Regions from separate parts of the Desulfovibrio inopinatus DSM 10711 genome, predicted to be linked through region 1. Evidence: predicted binding sites of a transcription regulator. Region 1 holds the regulator's gene; each other region holds the start of a gene.

Evidence for each region. The regulator sigma-54, encoded in region 1, starts transcription at its own class of promoters, with help from an activator protein. The targets are predictions, from matches to a motif close to CTGGCACGGNNNNTGCTT.
Region 2: a site for sigma-54 is predicted at 1,219-1,236, ahead of G451_RS0101360 (YeiH family protein). Genes of this name have one in related genera too.
Region 3: a site for sigma-54 is predicted at 1,863-1,880, ahead of G451_RS28960 (periplasmic heavy metal sensor). Genes of this name have one in related genera too.

What each region holds. Positions count from the first base shown of each region.
Region 1 covers NZ_AUBP01000026.1:18,104-21,304, reverse strand. Annotated here, with positions in the region: gene G451_RS0115475 (CTP synthase) at 1-469, shown strand, start outside; gene G451_RS0115470 (KdsC family phosphatase) at 515-1,060, shown strand; gene rpoN (RNA polymerase factor sigma-54) at 1,209-2,633, shown strand; gene hpf (ribosome hibernation-promoting factor, HPF/YfiA family) at 2,671-3,201, shown strand, end outside.
Region 2 covers NZ_AUBP01000001.1:306,507-309,707, reverse strand. Annotated here, with positions in the region: gene G451_RS0101365 (acetoin reductase) at 44-823, shown strand; gene G451_RS0101360 (YeiH family protein) at 1,323-3,074, shown strand; gene G451_RS26860 (hypothetical protein) at 3,146-3,201, shown strand, end outside.
Region 3 covers NZ_AUBP01000012.1:174,322-177,522, reverse strand. Annotated here, with positions in the region: gene G451_RS0111450 (ATP-binding protein) at 1-1,706, opposite strand, end outside; gene G451_RS28960 (periplasmic heavy metal sensor) at 1,930-2,427, shown strand; gene G451_RS0111430 (DUF4405 domain-containing protein) at 2,664-3,201, shown strand, end outside.

The sequences.
Region 1 (3,201 bases):
TGAATATGCGAGAAATGTTCTTGGGCTTGATGGTGCCGATTCCGAGGAATTTAATCCGACATGTGCTGATCCGGTCATTTATCTGATGAAGGAATGGTACGATTTCAGAACAAAGAAAGTGGAACGCCGCGACGAAGATTCGGCCAAAGGCGGAACCATGCGGCTCGGCGCCTATCCATGCAAGGTTCGAACTGGAACAAAGGCGTACGAAGCGTACGGCGTTGAAGAAATTTCGGAACGCCATCGGCATCGTTTCGAATTTAATAAAGCCTACTACGACGAACTCGAAAAAGCAGGCATCGTGTTCAGTGGGGTGTCCCCGGACGAAGAGCTTGTTGAAGTCATCGAATTGGCTGACCATCCCTGGTTTGTCGGCAGTCAGTTCCATCCGGAGTTTAAAAGCCGCCCCATGAATCCACACCCGTTGTTTCGCGATTTCGTCAAAGCCGCCAAGGTGTATCATGGGTAAGGCCAATGCATGTGGTGAGCTTGGGGTGCGCTTGGGAGCAACGGCATGAGCGATGGACCCAAAGTGATTGACCCAAAGTTGGCAGCCAAGCGCGTGAAACTGTTTGTCATGGATGTCGATGGTGTCTTGACCGACGGTGGCGTATACTATGATTCGCAGGGTGGAACCGTTGGCCGCCGCTTTAACGTGCAGGACGGTCTGGGCATTAAAATTGCTCAGGCCGCCGGCTTGGATATGGCTGTTATCAGTGGATTGCGGAGTACTCCGGTCGTCAAACGCATGGAAGAACTTGGCATCACGGAATATCACGGCGGGCACCTTCACAAATTACCAATTCTTGAAGGCATTTTGGAACAGCGAGGATTGGACTTTTCCCAGGTGGCATTTCTCGGTGATGACTGGATTGATGCGAGCATCCTCAAGCGCGTCGGCCTGCCGATGAGCGTTCCGAATGCACAACCTGAAATCCTTGAGATGGCTGCGTGGATCACGACACGACGAGGAGGAGATGGCGCCGTACGAGATGCTATTCGTTTCATTCTTGATGCACAGAATCGATGGGAACCGATGTGGCGACACTGGTCGGCATAATCATCACTCAAGGCTCGACAGGATTGATGAAGGGGAGTACTAGCTTCAAGGCATCTTTTTTGCTATGAAGACTCTCCCAGCGTAGAGGATGGTGTGCGCGTGTTGTCGCATGCTGTCCTGCGCGAGAATATGAAAACCAAGACGGATTATGGCACTCGAACTCAGACAACAACTCAAGCTGTCCCAGCAACTTGTTATGACGCCGCAATTACAGCAGGCGATCAAATTATTGCAGCTTTCACGTGTGGAACTCCTTGAGACTGTGCAGACTGAGATGTTGGAGAATCCTCTCCTGGAAGAAGCGGCCGAAGAGGAAAAGATTGAAAGAGCCGCACGCGACGAGCGTACCATTGACGCCAATACCACAGATGGCGCGATGGAAAAAGAGCTTCTGAAGAACGCGGAGTGGGACGATTATCTCGGCGATTTCTCCAGCACAGGCAAACAGGCGACGATGCGGGAATTCGAGACTCCCGAAGAAGGCATGTCGTTTGAAGCCCGATTGTCGGCCAAGACGTCACTGGAGGGGCATTTAAGCTGGCAGTTACGGTTATCCAACCTAACCGACCATGAGCTTGCTATCGCAGACGTCGTTATGGGCAACCTTGATTCGGCCGGCTATCTGCAGGCGACCATCAAGGATATTGCCGATATGGCCCATGCAGCGGAAGACGAGGTAGAGCGGGTTTTGCACCGAATTCAGCGTATGGATCCTATCGGTGTTGCTGCACGGAGTCCGAAAGAATGCCTGCTCGTTCAGCTCGAAGTGTTGGAGTATGACGACCCTGTTCTGCTGGAACTCGTCAGCGAACACCTCGAAGACCTGGAAAAGCGACGGTATAAGCCGCTCACAAAGAAGTTCAAGATAACGATGGATGATGTCAAAGAATATCTCGATATCATTCAATCACTCGACCCGTATCCAGGCGCAAGTTTTGGGTCGGGCGATCCTATCTATGTGAGCCCTGACGCTTTCGTCTATAAATACGATGATGAATTTGTTATTTTGTTGAACGAAGAGGGCTTGCCGAAACTTCAACTCAGCTCCATGTATGACGAAAATGCGCGATCCGGAGGAGATAAAGATTACCTCCAGGACAAAATGCGTTCTGCCATGTGGCTCATGAAAAGTCTCTACCAGCGACAGCGTACGTTATATAAGGTGTTGGAAAGCATCGTGAAATTTCAACGGGAGTTTTTCGAAGAGGGCGTCGGAAAAATTCGGCCTCTGATTCTGAAAGACGTTGCCGATGACATCAGCATGCATGAATCGACGGTTAGCCGAATCACGACAAGCAAGTACGTCGCGACGCCACACGGCATTTTCGAGTTGAAATTTTTCTTCAATAGTGCGCTAGGCCTTGATGATGGTGGTTCGGTTGGCTCGGAGTCTGTCAAAGCATCCATCAAACAGCTTATTGCCAATGAAGACCCCAAGAAGCCCATGAGCGACGATGCCATTGCGGACATTTTGAAGGAAACGCTCAATATCAATATTGCGCGCCGGACGGTGGCAAAATATCGTACAGCCATGAATATTCCATCGTCATCTAAACGTCGCCAAATTTTTTGACCTTGAGTTGAATTCGCAGGACATTTGTGGAGGATGTATGAACATCAGTTTTACCTTCAAGAATTTCGAGCCGTCTGAACAATTGCGCGATTACGCTGCGAAGCGGTTTGAAAAGCTTGATAAGTATGTGGTTAATACGGACAATGCCGACCTGCAGGTTAATCTTGGTGTCGAAAAGACCCGTCAGATGGCCGATGTTGTCTTTACGACGGATCGTACACATATTTCAGCCTACCATGAGTCCGAGGACATGTATGCTACCTTGGATTTGGTACATGATAAGTTGGAAGCCCAGCTTCGTAAAATTAATGAGAAATTGAAGGAGAGACGTCGGGGTGAGCGATTGGCGTCGGTCCGGACTCATTTTTTTAGCTATGATGACGATCAAGTTGGGAAAAGCGAACGCCAAATCGTTGCGATCGATAATTATAGTCCGAAGCCTATGAGCGTGGATGAAGCTGCAATGCAACTCGATACGCTCAAGTATGAATTTCTCGTATTCTTCAATTCAGAAACTGAGCGTATCAATGTCGTTTATCGCCGTAAAAGCGGAGATTTCGGCCTGATC
Region 2 (3,201 bases), on a different contig from region 1:
CATGACGCGAATAGAGTGAAGCCAAACAGAAGGAGATTTCACGATGTCCATTTCAGGAAAAGTCGCGCTCATAACTGGTTCTGCTCAAGGAATCGGTCGAGGAATCGCGTTGCGTCTTGCCAAAGACGGTGCAGATATTGCGCTTGTCGACCTTAAACAGGATAAGCTGGACGCGGTCGCCAAGGAGATTGAAGCTCTTGGACGCAAAGCCACGACGTTTATTGCCGATATCAGTGACCGTGACCAAGTGTACGCAGCGATTGACCATGCAGAAAAGGAACTTGGTGGTTTCGATATCATGGTCAACAATGCAGGCATAGCCCAGGTAAAAGCCTTAGCTGACGTGACGCCCGAAGAAGTGGAGAGAATTTTCAAGATCAACGTTAATGGTGTGCTGTGGGGCATCCAAGCTGCCGCGGCTAAATTCATCGCTCGGAAACAAAAAGGCAAAATCATCAGTGCATCTTCCATCGCCGGACACGATGGTTTCGCCATGATTGGCGTATACAGCGCCACCAAATTTGCCGTTCGCGGCCTGACCCAAGCCGCCGCGCGGGAGTATGCCAGTGCAGGAATCACCGTCAATGCCTACTGTCCTGGTGTCGTCGATACCGACATGTGGGGCGAGATTGATGATGGATTCTCTAAAATCACCGGAGCAGCTCAAGGCGAGACCTTTAAACAATACTGTGCCGGTATTGCGCTAGGTCGCCCGGAACTTCCAGAAGATGTCGCAGCATTTGTTTCATATCTGGCCGGCCCTGATTCCGACTACATGACAGGCCAAGCTGTACTCATCGATGGAGGTATGGTCTACCGGTAGTATTTCTCTCGTGTCTTGAATTCCACATCTTCTATTCGCGTTATGAAATGATAATACCATAGCCCTCGTTGCCTCCACACACCCCATAAACATGGTGGATGTCTTCGCAGTGTTCCTCGTGCGTTCCGAACACGCGAACTGAAGGGGACATCCACCATGGCCTAAACATTCCAGTTCATCATCTTTCCACAGAATTCAGCTCATCTCTATACACACTATCTGTGTTCATCTTCGTCGAAAACCGTATTCCTCTCCGGCTTGCCCTTCTCTCATCACACGGTATATGCCCTAACTGCAAACTTAAGTTTTCAGTTGAAAATATTTGTTATCGGTCCAACACCCCGCACATCAAAGCTTATAGTGTATAATCAATATATTAGACGCAAAACATCGTTCTGGCCCACACTTTGCTTTTTTATAACCTCCATCGAAGCATCCACGTTGTCCCTCGGGTGGAGTGACAACTCGAATTATCACCTACGAGATGGAGGAGAAGAGTATGGCGGAACAGGTTATCCCGAAAACTGAAGACGTTGTTGTCGATAACGCGTCGGGCTCGCTGAGCGACCTCTGGAAAAAGGAAGATTATTGGGCCATTTGGCTCGGCTTTGTTATCCTCATCGTTGGAAGCATCATCTTTTTCAACAACAAACCAGCCGATATGGATGAAGTCTTTACCAAGTCCAATGCCATCATGGAAACCGAAGCCGCACGGGCTCCGTTTAAAACCGTGCAGTGGTATGAAGCACTCCAGACAAAAGAAAAAATCAAGGGCACGTCATCTCCCATTGCCAAAACAGTCCATAACTTCATGAGCCACCCCGGCAAGTGGAAATCCGACCCAATGGATTCGCTTTATATGAGTGCCGAACGCGCCGAAGCGTTGAATGCACAAAATACCCCCAAATATGAACAGACCAAAGCTGCGACCAAAGAAGCCAAAGCAGCGGCGTTAACGGCTCAGTCCGCGGCTGAATCCGCCGGTTTCAAAGATGCGACACTCAATGACACCGCGTCCAATGCCATCGATAATTGGCTCAAAGTCAAATCGGCGGAGTCGAAAGCCAAAAAAGGTGTCAGCAACAAACCGTATAACCATATTCCCACCTTGATTGGCCTCATGATTGTCCTGGCATTGTTTTTCTCCATTGGCGCATATTTCATGGGCAAGCCTGTAGGCGGCTTCCTGGTGGGCTTCGTCGGGGTCTTCGCCGTCTCCATTCTTGCGTATTTTCTCGCCGGACAATCGACGATGGCTCATTACGGAATCGGCAATGCCGCTTGGGCTATTGCTATCGGTATGCTCATCGCCAATACAATAGGCACTCCCAAATGGATCAAACCGGCCTTGGAAGTCGAATACTTCATTAAAACCGGCTTGGTTTTGCTTGGCGCGGAAGTCTTGTTCAACAAAGTTATTGCTATTGGTGTTCCCGGCATTTTCGTCGCCTGGGTCGTTACACCGATCGTTTTAATCTCTACGTTCATTTTCGGTCAAAAAGTACTGAAAATTCCTTCCAAAACGCTGAACATGGTTATTTCTGCCGACATGAGCGTATGCGGCACTTCCGCTGCCATTGCCACAGCCGCCGCGTGCCGCGCCAAAAAAGAGGAACTGACCCTGTCCATCGGTCTTTCTCTGGTGTTCACAGCTATCATGATGATCGTTATGCCCGCCATCATCAAAGCAACAGGAATGCCCTATATTCTTGGCGGTGCATGGATGGGTGGCACCATTGACGCAACCGGTGCCGTTGCGGCAGCAGGTGCGTTCTTGTCCGAAAAAGCCCTGTATGTTGCGGCCACTATTAAGATGATTCAGAACGTCCTTATTGGTGTCACCGCCTTCGGTGTCGCCGTATACTGGTGTGCCAAGGTGGAGTGCCAAGAGGGGCAAAAAGTGAGCTGGATGGAAATCTGGTACCGTTTTCCTAAATTTGTTCTTGGCTTTCTCACTGCTTCCGTCATCTTCTCCCTGATCTATTCCAGCTTGGGATCCGACGCCGGCTTCAGTCTGGTGGACCATGGCGTATTACGTGGCTTCTCCCGCCTGTTCCGTGGTTGGTTCTTCTGTCTGGCTTTTGCTGCCATTGGTTTGGCCACAAACTTCCGTGAGCTGAAAAAATACTTTACAGGTGGCAAGCCGCTCATTTTGTACATGTGCGGTCAGTCCCTCAACCTTATCTTGACCCTGACCATGGCGTATATCATGTTCTATCTCGTCTTCCCGGACATCACCGCGAAGATCTAACACCCCCAATATCAATGATCCCCCGGGCATACCGGGGGATCGTCACCTCAAACCCAAAGGAACTGCATACAATGGAAAATAAAAATGTCTTGACCCGTTGGATGGCTTTGCTCGGTGGTATTGTGTT
Region 3 (3,201 bases), on a different contig from region 1:
GCTTCCATGATTTTTTGAACAATGGACAAGCCAAGTCCTGTCCCACTCGGCTTGGTGGTGAAATACGGATCGAAAATCTGAGCGAGATCTGTTTCGGCAACGCCTGGGCCGTTATCGGTGATGCGTACAACGAACATGCCATCTTCGGTTATGGCCGCGATGTTAAGTTTGCCTCCTTCTGTCATGGCCTGAATGGCATTCAGACAAACATTGAGTAGAGCTTGAGAAAAGCGATCGGGGTCAAGGTGAGCGACATGTGGGGCATGGGATGTCGAAATCGTCAGTTCGATGTCGGCGTCTCGTGCATCGTGTTCGACGAGATGCGCCACCCGCTCCACAATGGGGATGGGATCGACTTCACGCGGGTTGACATCGGTCGGCCGAGTGAAATCCAGAAGCTGCGTAATGACTCGGTTGACACGATCGACTTCACCCACCATAACCTTGGCGATATTTTTGTCGTCCGATCCTTCCTGGAATCGGTTTCCGAGATGAATGGCGAATCCTTTGATGGAGCTTAAAGGATTACGGATTTCATGGGCAACACCGGCAGCCAGACTGCCAACGGCCGCTAATTTTTCCTTACGTCGGACTTCATTCTGCAATCGTTCCAGTTCCGACAAATCCTCGAAGACAAACAGTCGCCCGGCGATATCGCCCGCTTCAGCGGCAATAGTTGAAACGCCGACACTGAGTGGTAGGGCGCTTTCATTGGAGGGGTGGATCGTGATATGTCGTCCGGCTATTTTTTCGCTTGTGTCTTGATCAAAAAAGCGATGCAGCTCGGCCGGCATGACTTCTGATGCCGGTTTGCCTGGTTGTATGTCGGAGGGCAGAGCAAAAAGTCGCATGGCGACATCATTGACATAGGTGACGTTATTCTGGCGATCCGTAACGACCAGACCAACGGGCAAGCTGGAGATGACTTCCGAGGCAAAAATACGAGATTGTTTGAGTTTCTGTCGCGATGCCCGGATACGTTGTCCAAGGTACAGTATTCCTACTCCGGCCAGACCGATAATGAACAAGATGACGGCATTGAGGATGGTGCCGTGAATATCGGCATCTCGGGCGTCGGCATAGGGCGTGTCGTCAAGTCCGACAAAGATGACAAGTTTATCGTCATACAGCTTTGCTGCTTCGTCACTCGGACACGTTCCGGGGCAAAGGAAGCGAGGCATACCACGGTGCTTTCCTCCTCCTCCTTCTCCGCCGCCTCTTCCTCGCCATTCTCCCTGACCTTTGAGAAAGGTACGATAGACCGTAAACGACTTTTTTCCGGTATCGTCCGTGGACAACTTCCACTTTTCTTCAGGCGTCGGGTCGAGCGTTTTCATGGTTTCCGGAGAAAACAGTCGTGTTCCAATCATATCTTGATTGCTGTGAGCTAATACCAGACCGGTGGCATCGGTGATGGCAAGAAAATGTACATCTTCCAGTTTGGCCGTTTCTGTCAGAAGAGATTGCAATCGGACACCCGAACCAAAATGTCCTCGCATCCCCGTACGCGTTCCAGCTTCGAACGCCCGGATAAGGCCGGCTCCTTTTTGAACCATGATGCGCGTCAGATCGATTTCATGACGATGGATGTTCAAAAAAGCCATGATTGTCACAACTAAAGCCAAAATGCCCGTTGCTCCAAATAAAAGCCACGGAGAGGCAAAGCGATTTGTATCGCGGTCCATGTCTTCAAACGAAAATTGCATTGCTGACGTGGTCCTGGTCAATGTGTTTAATTTTGATACGTTCATACGGCACTTTGTGTTTAAAAGCTATACGCTTTGTGGGGGACGAATTGAGAAGCCTCAGGATCTTTGGTTAAATATGTTTGGTATTTCAGTGTGATAAAATTTTTTAACTCTGTGGCACATGCCTTGCTGGTGTGATATTGCAATCAATGAACCACCAACCTCCCAAGGAGTGAGTCACATGAAAAAGATCTTTATCCCTTCCCTGTTTGTTATCTCCATTCTTCTCATCGGCTCGGCCGTCAGCTTTGCTGGTCCTGGATGGGGCCGCGGCGGATGTCCTGGCTACGGAAACACTAACACTGCACAAGTACAGATTCCGGCAGACAAGCAGGATGCCTACAATGCGTTGCTCGAAGATCACCAAAAGACCATGTATAATTTGCGTGAAGATATTTGGGCCAAGAACGCAGAGCTGAAGGCCATTTCGGGAAGCGCCAATGTTGATCAGGCGAAAGTACAGTCGCTTATTTCGGACATTCGGAATTTGCGTCAAAAGATGTACGACTCCAATCAAGCTTTTGTCGCGAAGGTTCAAAAGGAAATTGGTGTTGATATCAGCGCTGGCTGTCCGGGATATGGCTCCGGTCGTGGTATGGGGTACGGTCACGGCATGGGCTATGGTCACGGTATGGGCTACGGCAATGGAATGATGGGTGGATACGGGAATACGAACTAGTACCAATCCTTGAAATTTCTTTTGAAAAAATCCCCGGGACTTCGACGAAGTCCCGGGGATTTTTTCAGCACGCCTTTTCGCCTGAGTTTCAGGACGGAAATACCATCATGATCTTGTTGTTCGTTCTTGAAATTGCTCATTTTTCTATCTAAGAAAGGGAAATGGGTTGACTCGCGCTTTCGCGCCATATCTTTAATACGGAAACTTCAACGCATGCATTGCAAGGGACGACGTTCATGCGCAAAATAACTTCTCTTACGCTGTTTCTCTCTGGTTTTTTTGTCATTCTCACCAGTGTCATTCTCTATCTTGAGCCCCATGGTCGTGTGGCGTATTGGGCAGATTGGACCATGCTAGGTTTGACCAAGGATCAATGGGATGCCATGCATCTGACAACGGGATTCCTGTTTCTTTTCGCCTTGCTTTTGCATATTTATTATAACTGGAAGCCTATTTTGGCGTACATGAAGAATAAAGCCAAAGAAATGGTTGTGTTTACTAAGCCATTTACCATTTCTTTGATTATTACGTTGTATGTCGCTATCGGGACACTGTTCCAGTTGCCTCCTATGCAGCAAGTGCTTGATCTTGGAGTCTGGATTAAAGAAGGGCATATCGAAACATATGGCAATCCTCCGTTTGGGCATGCCGAACTGTCATCACTCAAGAAATTTTCTGCGTACCTCGGGCTGAATGTCGATGATGCTATAGCGGCCTTGAAAGAAAATGGTGTCCGCGTCGAATCGGCCGATGAAATCATCAAAGATATTGCAC